DNA from 2 places in the Streptomyces sp. NPDC026538 genome. Region 2 is predicted to be linked to the other one. Evidence: predicted binding sites of a transcription regulator. Region 2 holds the regulator's gene; the other holds the start of a gene.
What was found. The regulator HrcA, encoded in region 2, represses chaperone genes, less so after heat shock. The targets are predictions, from matches to a motif close to TTNGCACTCNGNNNNNCNGAGTGCNAA.

Region 1 (5,269 bases), on a different contig from region 2:
CGCGTACGACTTCTCGGGCTACGACACCGAGGAGCTGCGGAAGCGGATCGAAGCGGGTCCCGCGAACATCTGGCGTTACGCGCCGCTGCTGCCCGTCCCCGCGGACGTGGCGACCAAGCCGAACATCAACCCGGGCTGGACCAAGCTCGTCCAGGCCGACAACCTGGCGAAGGAGCTGGGCGTCACCGGCGGCCTGTACGTCAAGGACGACTCCGGCAACCCGACGCACTCCTTCAAGGACCGGGTCGTCGCCCAGGCCGTCGAGGCCGCGCGCGCCTTCGGCTACACCACGCTCTCCTGCTCCTCCACCGGCAACCTGGCCGGCGCGGTCGGCGCCGCCGCCGCCCGGGCCGGCTTCCGCTCCTGCGTGTTCATCCCGCACGACCTGGAGCAGGGCAAGATCGTCATGGCCGCGATCTACGGCGGCGAGCTCGTCGGCATCGAGGGCAACTACGACGACGTGAACCGTTTCTGCTCCGAGCTGATCGGCGACTCGGCCGGCGAGGGCTGGGGCTTCGTCAACGTCAACCTGCGGCCGTACTACGCGGAGGGCTCCAAGACCCTGGCGTACGAGATCTGCGAGCAGCTCGGCTGGCGGATCCCGGACCAGCTGGTCGTCCCGATCGCCTCCGGCTCGCAGCTCACGAAGATCGACAAGGGGCTGCAGGAGCTGATCAAGCTCGGGCTCGTCGAGGACAGGCCGTACAAGATCTTCGGCGCGCAGGCCGAGGGGTGCTCACCGGTGTCGGTGGCCTACAAGGCGGGCCACGACGTGGTGCGGCCGCAGAAGCCGAACACCATCGCCAAGTCGCTGGCCATCGGCAACCCTGCCGACGGGCCGTACGTCCTGGACATCGCGCGTCGTACCGGCGGTGCGGTGGAGGACGTCACCGACGAGCAGGTCGTCGACGCGATCAAGCTGCTCGCGCGGACCGAGGGAATCTTCGCGGAGACCGCGGGCGGGGTGACGCTCGGAGTCACCAGGAAGCTCATCGAGAATGGGCTGATCGATCCGGCGAAGTCGATCGTCGTACTCAACACGGGTGATGGACTGAAGACGCTGGACGCCGTGGCGGGGACCGGGCTCACGGCGACCATTCGCCCGAATCTCGAGTCTTTCCGCGAGGCCGGGCTCGCCTGAGCCAGCTGTAAGAAACCAGGGCGTTGCCCCGATCGGAGGTTCAAACGTGAGCGTCACCGTTCGCATCCCCACCATCCTGCGCACCTACACCGGTGGTCAGGCCGAAGTCAGCGCCGAAGGCGGCACCCTCGGCGAGGTCATCTCCGACCTGGAGAAGAACCACACCGGGATCGCCGCCCGTGTTCTCGACGACGAGGGCAAGCTGCGCCGGTTCGTGAATGTGTACGTCAATGACGACGACGTGCGGTTCGAGCAGGGACTTCAGACGGCGACCCCGGACGGTGCGGGCGTCTCCATCATCCCGGCCGTGGCCGGCGGCTGACCTGCTGACAGGCTGATCGAATGACCGAACATTACCTTTGGTAACGCCGATCACCCACTGTTCATTCGATTGCCCCCTCCGTGAGAGAAGCGGAGGGGGCAATTCTGTGTGGTTGAGCGCGGTACAGTTGGGGAACGCGGTCCCGATCTCCAGGTCGGGAGCCCCGTATTCGACACCGCTGACCCGCCAAGAAGTAGCCAAAGTGTGCGGGTTATATGCGGCTTTCGCGGCTTTTATGGGGCCCGACTTGCCCTGAATTCGGCCGAATTCTTGCTATATTCCGGACCCTTCCCGTCCAGAATTCTCGTCCGATTGACCTGTTGCAGACGGCAGTTGGACAGATACATTCAGCCGCGGTCGACGCGTTCCGGCGCACGCCCCCAACCATTGGGGGGTGAGGTCTGACCCGGATCCGCGAAGTGTGGATCTGTGCAAGGGCCAGTAATAGGGGAGTTAGGCATGGCTCAGGGCACCGTCAAGTGGTTCAACGCGGAGAAGGGGTACGGCTTCATCGCGGTCGACGGTGGTGCGGATGTTTTCGTCCACTACAGTGCGATTCAGATGGACGGCTACCGCACCCTGGAGGAAGGTCAGCGGGTCGATTTCGAGATCTCGCAGGGCCAGAAGGGGCCGCAGGCGGACATGGTCCGGCTCGCGACCAGCTGAAGCACGCGCCGACTGACAGCGTCGTTCTTCTTTCATTGTCGGAGGGCTCGTATCCCATGGGGAGTCATGGGTTACGAGCCCTTTGGCATGCGCGGGACGAGTGGGCCGGCGCACCACCGCGGGCGGCCCGGCGCACCACCGCGGGGCGGCCCGGCGCGCCGCCCCGCGCGCGGCCCTGGCGCGGCCCAGTCTCCCGGAGGCGCTTGCACTCGGCATGGGCGAGTGCTAATCATTGGCGTTAGCACTCTGAAGGTGAGAGTGACAAAAATGGACCGGGTCGGTGAGGCCCGCAGGCCGGGTGGGGCAAGGAACCCACGGGTCGGCGAGCCGTCCGTCGCGGGCGCGGGCGCGGTCCGAAGACTCACCCCCAGTCCTGGAGGGACCACTTCACATGGCCAAGATCATCGCGTTCGACGAGGAGGCGCGGCGCGGCCTTGAGCGCGGTATGAACCAGCTCGCCGACGCCGTCAAGGTCACCCTCGGCCCCAAGGGCCGCAACGTCGTCCTTGAGAAGAAGTGGGGCGCCCCCACGATCACCAACGATGGTGTGTCCATCGCCAAGGAGATCGAGCTGGAGGACCCGTACGAGAAGATCGGCGCCGAGCTGGTCAAGGAAGTCGCCAAGAAGACGGACGACGTCGCCGGTGACGGTACGACCACCGCGACCGTGCTCGCCCAGGCCCTGGTCAAGGAAGGCCTGCGCAACGTGGCCGCCGGCGCCAACCCGATGGCCCTGAAGCGCGGTATCGAGAAGGCCGTCGAGGCCGTCTCCGGTGCCCTCCTGGAGCAGGCGAAGGACGTCGAGACCAAGGAGCAGATCGCCTCCACGGCCTCCATCTCCGCCGCCGACACCCAGATCGGCGAGCTCATCGCCGAGGCCATGGACAAGGTCGGCAAGGAAGGCGTCATCACCGTCGAGGAGTCCCAGACCTTCGGTCTGGAGCTGGAGCTCACCGAGGGTATGCGCTTCGACAAGGGCTACATCTCGGCGTACTTCGCCACCGACATGGAGCGTATGGAGGCGTCCCTGGACGACCCGTACATCCTGATCGCCAACTCGAAGATCGGCTCCGTCAAGGACCTGCTCCCGCTCCTGGAGAAGGTCATGCAGTCGGGCAAGCCGCTGCTGATCATCGCCGAGGACGTCGAGGGCGAGGCCCTGTCGACCCTGGTCGTCAACAAGATCCGCGGCACCTTCAAGTCCGTCGCGGTCAAGGCCCCGGGCTTCGGCGACCGCCGCAAGGCGATGCTGAACGACATCGCCATCCTCACCGGCGGCGAGGTCATCTCCGAGGAGGTCGGTCTCAAGCTGGAGAACACGACCCTCGACCTGCTGGGCCGCGCCCGCAAGGTGGTCATCACCAAGGACGAGACCACCATCGTCGACGGCGCCGGCTCCACCGAGCAGGTCCAGGGCCGGGTCAACCAGATCCGCGCCGAGATCGAGCAGTCCGACTCGGACTACGACCGCGAGAAGCTCCAGGAGCGCCTGGCCAAGCTCGCCGGTGGCGTCGCCGTCATCAAGGCCGGTGCCGCGACCGAGGTCGAGCTCAAGGAGCGCAAGCACCGCATCGAGGACGCCGTTCGCAACGCGAAGGCGGCCGTCGAGGAGGGCATCGTCGCCGGTGGTGGCGTGGCCCTGCTCCAGGCCTCCCAGGTGTTCGAGAAGCTGGAGCTCGAGGGTGACGAGGCGACCGGCGCCAACGCCGTGAAGCTCGCCCTGGAGGCCCCGCTCAAGCAGATCGCCGTCAACGGTGGTCTCGAGGGTGGCGTCGTCGTCGAGAAGGTGCGCAACCTTCAGGTCGGCCACGGCCTGAACGCCGCGACCGGCGAGTACGTCGACATGATCGCCGAGGGCATCATCGACCCGGCGAAGGTGACCCGCTCTGCCCTGCAGAACGCCGCCTCCATCGCCGCGCTGTTCCTCACCACCGAGGCCGTCATCGCCGACAAGCCGGAGAAGGCCGCCGCGGCCGCTCCGGGCGGCATGCCGGGCGGTGACATGGACTTCTGATCGACCTCCGGCCGATCGCTCGTCCTGACCGAGGGCGGCACCCCCTGTTCGACAGGGGGTGCCGCCCTCGGGCGTTTGCGCCGCTCACGGGCCAGGTACGGCACCTTCGGCGGGTACCTGAAGCGGGACGGAGAGCAGGACGTCCGGGTCCCGCTCATGGACTCCGGGGAGGCGCCCTCCGTGTCCGGAGTCACACGGCTTTCGGGTGGGGGGCGGGAATGGGTGCGTCCGGGCCGGTCGTTGCACACGTATGTGCACTCGATGCGTGTGCACATACCGTCCGGTCTACAGCACACTCACGAGGAGCCCCCCACGTGACCGTCACCACGCCCCCCGCCTCCCGCGCGGCCGAGATCCTCTCCCGTCCGATCGCCCTGAACGGGCTCACGGTCCCCAACCGGATCGTGATGGCGCCGATGACCCGCCAGTTCAGCCCGGGCGGCGTCCCCGGCGAGGACGTGGTCTCGTACTACGCCCGCCGGGCCGCCGCCGGTGTCGGCCTGATCGTCACCGAGGGCACGTACGTCGGTCACGACTCGGCGGGGCAGAGCAGCCGCGTCCCGCGGTTCCACGGCGAGGAGCAGCTGGCGGGCTGGGCGAAGGTCGCCGAGGGCGTACACGCGGCCGGCGGCACCATCGTCCCGCAGCTGTGGCACATCGGCATGGTCCGCAAGCAGGGCCAGCCGCCGTTCGCGGACGCCCCCGCCGTCGGCCCCTCCGGCATCCGCCTGGACGGCACCGAGGGCGAGGGCAAGGCGATGACCTCGCAGGACCTGGACGACGTCATCCGGGCGTTCGCCGAGGCCGCGGCCGCCGCCGAGCGGATCGGCTTCGACGGGGTCGAGCTGCACGGCGCCCACGGCTACCTCCTCGACCAGTTCCTGTGGGCGGGCACCAACCGCCGTACCGACGCCTACGGCGGCGACCCGGTCGCCCGTACCCAGTTCGCCGCCGAGATCGTGGCCGCCGTACGCGCGTCGGTCTCCCCGGAGTTCCCGGTGATCTTCCGCTATTCGCAGTGGAAGTCGGACAACTACGACGCCCGTCTCGCCGAGTCCCCGGAGGAGCTGGAGGCGATCCTCACCCCGCTGGCGGCGGCCGGTGTCGACGTCTTCCACGCCTCCAC
Region 2 (5,269 bases):
CCGGTCAGTCCGCGCAGCTGCTTGATCTCCTGGTACATCCCGTCGGCGGTCTTGTACCCGGCGGCCAGGAACCCCAGCCCGCCCGCCTCGGACACGGCGGCGGCGAGCTGCGGCACGGAAACCCCGCCCGCCATCGGGGCCTGCACGATCGGAAGCGGGAAGAGATCGGTCAGTGCGGAGGACATGACGGCATGTTGTCACGTCCTCCGAACAAGACCGAATCGGGCCGTCCCTTTGGCACATGCCAGATATTTCCGGGCCGAAGGGGCGGCGCCTGTTTCCGGGCCGAAGGGGCGGCGCCCCCGGCCCGGTGAGCCGTCAGCGCCCGTTGAACGCGTCCTTCAGCCGGCTGAACAGACCCTGCCGGCCCGGCTGACCGCATCCGCCCGGGGGCCGACCCCCGGACCCCCGGCAACTCCGGCAGCCCGCGTCAGCGCCCGTTGAACGCGTCCTTCAGCCGGCTGAACAATCCCTGCTGGCCCGGCTGGAACTGCCCCGTCGGCCGTTCCTCGCCGCGCAGCTTCGCCAGCTCGCGCAGCAGCCGCTCCTGCTCGGGGTCGAGCTTGGTCGGGGTCGTCACCTCGACGTGGACGATCAGGTCGCCCCGGCCGCCGCCGCGCAGATGCGTGACACCGCGGCCGTGCAGCGGGATCGACTGCCCGGACTGCGTGCCCGGCCGGATGTCGACCTCCTCCATCCCGTCCAGCGTCTCCAGCGGCACCTTCGTACCGAGCGACGCCGCCGTCATCGGAATCGTCACCGTGCAGTGCAGGTCGTCGCCGCGCCGCTGGAACGTGGAGTGCGGCAGCTCGTGGATCTCGACGTACAGGTCGCCGGCCGGACCGCCACCGGGCCCGACCTCGCCCTCGCCGGCGAGCTGGATCCGGGTGCCGTTGTCCACACCGGCCGGGATCTTCACGGTCAGCGTCCGCCGCGACCGCACCCGCCCGTCACCGGCGCACTCGGGACACGGCGTCGGCACGACCGTGCCGAAGCCCTGGCACTGCGGGCAGGGCCGCGAGGTCATGACCTGGCCCAGGAAGGACCGGGTCACCTGCGACACCTCGCCGCGACCGCGGCACATGTCACACGTCTGGGCGGAGGTGCCCGGCGCCGCGCCCTCACCGTTGCAGGTGTTGCAGACGACCGCCGTGTCGACCTGGATGTCCTTGGTCGTACCGAAGGCCGCCTCGTCGAGCTCGACCTCGATCCGGATCATGGCGTCCTGGCCGCGCCGGGTGCGCGAACGCGGACCGCGCTGCGACGCGGTACCGAAGAACGCGTCCATGATGTCCGAGAAGTTCCCGAACCCACCGGCCCCGAAGCCGCCCGCGCCCGCGCCGCCGCTCTGCGAGAGCGGATCGCCGCCGAGGTCGTAGACCTGCTTCTTCTGCGGGTCCGAGAGCACCTCGTAGGCGGCGTTGATCTCCTTGAACCGCTCCTGGGTCTTCGGATCCGGGTTGACGTCCGGGTGCAGCTCGCGCGCGAGCCGACGGAAGGCCTTCTTGATCTCTTCCTGCGACGCGTCGCGGCGCACGCCGAGAACGGCGTAGTAGTCCGTGGCCACTTACGACTCCGCCAGGATCTGTCCGACGTACCGTGCCACCGCTCGTACCGCTCCCATCGTTCCCGGGTAATCCATGCGGGTCGGGCCGACCACGCCGAGTTTGGCGAGTGCCTCGCCGCCCGAACCGTAGCCGACCGACACCACGGACGTGGAGTTGAGTCCCTCGTAGGCGTTCTCGTGACCGATGCGTACGGTCATGCCCGAATCCCCCGCCTCGCCCATGAGCTTGAGGAGGACGACATGCTCCTCCAGTGCCTCCAGGACGGGCCGGATCATGAGGGGAAAGTCATGTCCGAAGCGGGTGAGATTGGCGGTGCCGCCGATCATCAGCCGCTCCTCGTTCTCCTCGACGAGCGTCTCCAGCAGGGTGGAGAGCACCGCCGAGACCGTACCGCGGTCCTCGGCTTCGAAGGCGTCCGGCAGGTCCTCGACCAGCCGGGGCACGTCCGAGAACCGGCGACCGGCGACCCGGCTGTTGAGCCGCGCCCGCAGATCCGCCAGCGACGACTCCCCGAAGGGCGCCGGGCAGTCGACCATCCGCTGCTCGACCCGCCCGGTGTCGGTGATCAGCACCAGCATCAGCCGGGCCGGCGCGAGCGCGAGCAGTTCCACGTGCCGCACGGTGGACCGGGTCAGCGACGGATACTGCACGACCGCGACCTGCCGCGTCAGCTGCGCCAGCAGCCGCACCGTCCGCGCCACGACGTCGTCGAGGTCGACGGCGCCGTCGAGGAAGTTCTGGATGGCCCGCCGCTCCGGCGCGCTCATCGGCTTCACGCCGGCGAGCTTGTCGACGAACAGCCGGTAGCCCTTGTCGGTCGGGATCCGCCCGGCGCTGGTGTGCGGCTGGGCGATGTACCCCTCGTCCTCCAGGGCGGCCATGTCGTTGCGCACGGTCGCCGGGGAGACGCCGAGGTTGTGCCGCTCGGTCAGCGCCTTCGACCCCACCGGCTCCTCGGTGCCGACGTAGTCCTGGACGATGGCGCGCAATACCTGAAGCCTGCGTTCACTCAGCATCCAGCGCCACACCTCCAGAAAGTCGTCCCCGCGGCCGTTCGGGTCTTTCGCCTGGCACTCTGCGAGTCCGAGTGCCAGCATCCCCGGCCCAGTGTACGGCCGTCGGGTACCGACTGGGCAAGGTCGGCGAGGACCCGGGACGTTCTACCGCTAGCGTCGCGGTGTGACGGTGACTTGGGAAGAGCTGGGCTGGGAGCGGGTGGCCGAGGGGGTCGGCCGGTGCCGGCTGCCGGGCTGGGACTGCACGGCCGGGCTGGTCCTCGGGGCGGGCCCGGTCCTGATGGTGGACGCGGGGTCGAGCCTGGCGGAGGGCGCGAGGCTGCACGGGGAGGCGCAGCGGCTGGCCGGGCGCCGTGTGACCGATCTCGCGCTCACCCATCCGCACTTCGACCACGTCTTCGGCGCCCCGGTGTTCGCGGGCGCGGAGGTGTACGCGGCGGCGGGCGCGGAGGCCGTCCTCGCCCACGGCCGCGAGGCACTCCGCCTGGACGCGGTCCGCAACGGCCTGCCGGCCCCGGAGGCCGAGGAGGCGGCCGACGCGCTGCCCCGGCCCCGCCGCCCTGTCTCCGGCGAGTGGAACCTCGACCTCGGCGACGGCCGCCGGGCCCTGCTGGCCGACGTGGGCCCCGGCCACACCCGCCACGACCTCGCCGTCCTCGTCCCCGGCGACCCGCCGGTGGTGTTCTGCGGCGACCTGGTGGAGGAGTCCGGCGCTCCCCAGGCCGGCCCCGACGCCGTACCGTCCCGCTGGCCGGCCGCCCTGGACCGGCTGCTCGCCCTCGGCGGCGAGGACGCCCGGTACGTGCCCGGTCACGGAGCGGTGGTGGACGCGGCCTTCGTACGACGGCAACGCGACGCCCTGGCCGCCCGTTTCGGCGTGTCGTGACCACGCCGCCGCCGCTTCTCCTATCGTCATCCGAATGCGCCAGTACTCCGCCGACCTGACCCCGCCGTGGAAGAAGCCGAAACCGGCGCCGGAGGTGGCCGCCGAACCCGGCCTGGTCGTCGAGGAACCCGGCACCGGCTTCTGCGGCGCGGTGATCCGCTGCGAAGCGGGCACGGTGACGCTGGAGGACCGCTTCGGCAAACACCGCGTCTTCCCGCTGGAGCCGCGGGGCTTCCTCCTGGAGGGCCGGGTGGTCACCCTCGTGCGCCCCGCCTCGGCCGGCCCCGTACGTCCCGCGCGCACCGCCTCCGGTTCGGTCGCCGTGCCCGGCGCACGCGCGCGCGTGGCCCGCGCCGGCCGCATCTACGTCGAGGGCCGCCACGACGCGGAACTGGTCGAGAAGGTCTGGGGCGACGACCTGCGCATCGAGGGCGTGGTCGTGGAGTACCTGGGGGGCGTCGACGACCTCCCCTCGATCGTGGCCGAATTCGCACCGGGCCCCGACGCACGCCTCGGTGTCCTGGTGGACCACCTGCTCCCCGGCACCAAGGAGTGGCGCATCGCACAGTCGGTCACCAGCGAGCACGCCCTGGTGGTCGGCCACCCGTACATCGACATCTGGGAGGCGGTGAAACCCGCCGCCCTGGGCATCGAGTCCTGGCCGCGCGTCCCGCACGGCCAGGACTGGAAGACGGGCGTGTGCCGGGCGCTCGGCTGGCCCTCGGACAACACGGGCGCGGTGTGGCAGGCGATCCTGGCCCGCGTGGGGTCCTACAAGGACCTGGAACCGGAGCTGCTCGGGCGGGTGGAGGAACTCATCGACTTCGTGACGGCTCCTTAGGCCCTTCAGCTCCTCAGCCGGGCGCCCCTCCCGCTCCGGCCCGCTCAGTCCACCAGGTCCCTGACCACCGCGTCCGCCAGCAACCGCCCCCGCAGCGTCAGCACGGCCCGCCCGTCACCGTACGGGCCGGTCTCCAGCAGCCCCTCCCCCAGCGCCCGCCGCGCGGCCGCCAGCCCCTGCTCCTTCAGCAACGTCAGCGGCACCCCCTCCCGCAGCCGCAGCTCCAGCAGGATCCGCTCCACCCTGCGGTCCTCGTCGGTGAGGAGCTCACGCCCGGCCCCCGGCGACCGCCCCGACGCCAGCGCCGCCGCGTACGCCCCCGGATGCTTGACGTTCCACCAACGCACACCGCCCACGTGCGCGTGCGCGCCCGGTCCCGCGCCCCACCAGTCGGCGCCCCGCCAGTACAGCTCGTTGTGCAGGCAGCGGGCGGCCTCGGAGGTGGCCCAGTTGGACACCTCGTACCAGTCGAAGCCCGCCGCGGACAGCATCTCCTCGGCGATCAGATAGCGGTCCGCGTGGACGTCGTCGTCGGTCATCGGGACCTCGCCCCGGCGGATCCGGCGGGCCAGCTGGGTGCCCTCCTCGACGATCAGCGCGTACGCCGACACATGGTCCGGGCCGGCTCCGAGCGCCGCGTCCAGCGAGGCCCGCCAGTCGTCGTCGGACTCGCCCGGCGTGCCGTAGATCAGATCCAGGTTGACGTGCTCGAAGCCGGCCGCACGGGCCTCCGCGACACACGCCTCGGGACGCCCCGGGGTGTGCGTGCGGTCCAGGACGCGCAGCACATGCTGCCGGGCGCTCTGCATGCCGAAGGAGACCCGGTTGAAGCCGCCCTCGCGCAGGGCCGCCAGATACGCGGGGTCGACGGACTCCGGGTTCGCCTCCGTGGTGACCTCCGCGTCGGCGGCCAGACCGAACTCGTCGCGGATCGCGTGCAGCATCCGTACCAGGTCAC

Region 1: groL (chaperonin GroEL) is a predicted target of HrcA. The motif match lies at 2,332-2,358, and genes of this name have one in related genera.

The regions. Positions count from the first base shown of each region.
Region 1 covers NZ_JBVHQG010000010.1:157,154-162,422, forward strand. The annotation lists gene thrC (threonine synthase) at 1-1,141, shown strand, start outside; gene ACZ4N4_RS34220 (MoaD/ThiS family protein) at 1,188-1,463, shown strand; gene ACZ4N4_RS34225 (cold-shock protein) at 1,923-2,129, shown strand; gene groL (chaperonin GroEL) at 2,521-4,143, shown strand; gene ACZ4N4_RS34235 (NADH:flavin oxidoreductase) at 4,458-5,269, shown strand, end outside.
Region 2 covers NZ_JBVHQG010000001.1:975,258-980,526, forward strand. The annotation lists gene ACZ4N4_RS04430 (nitronate monooxygenase) at 1-185, opposite strand, end outside; gene dnaJ (molecular chaperone DnaJ) at 431-1,567, opposite strand; gene hrcA (heat-inducible transcriptional repressor HrcA) at 1,568-2,584, opposite strand; gene ACZ4N4_RS04445 (MBL fold metallo-hydrolase) at 2,748-3,470, shown strand; gene ACZ4N4_RS04450 (DUF3097 domain-containing protein) at 3,505-4,311, shown strand; gene hemW (radical SAM family heme chaperone HemW) at 4,356-5,269, opposite strand, start outside.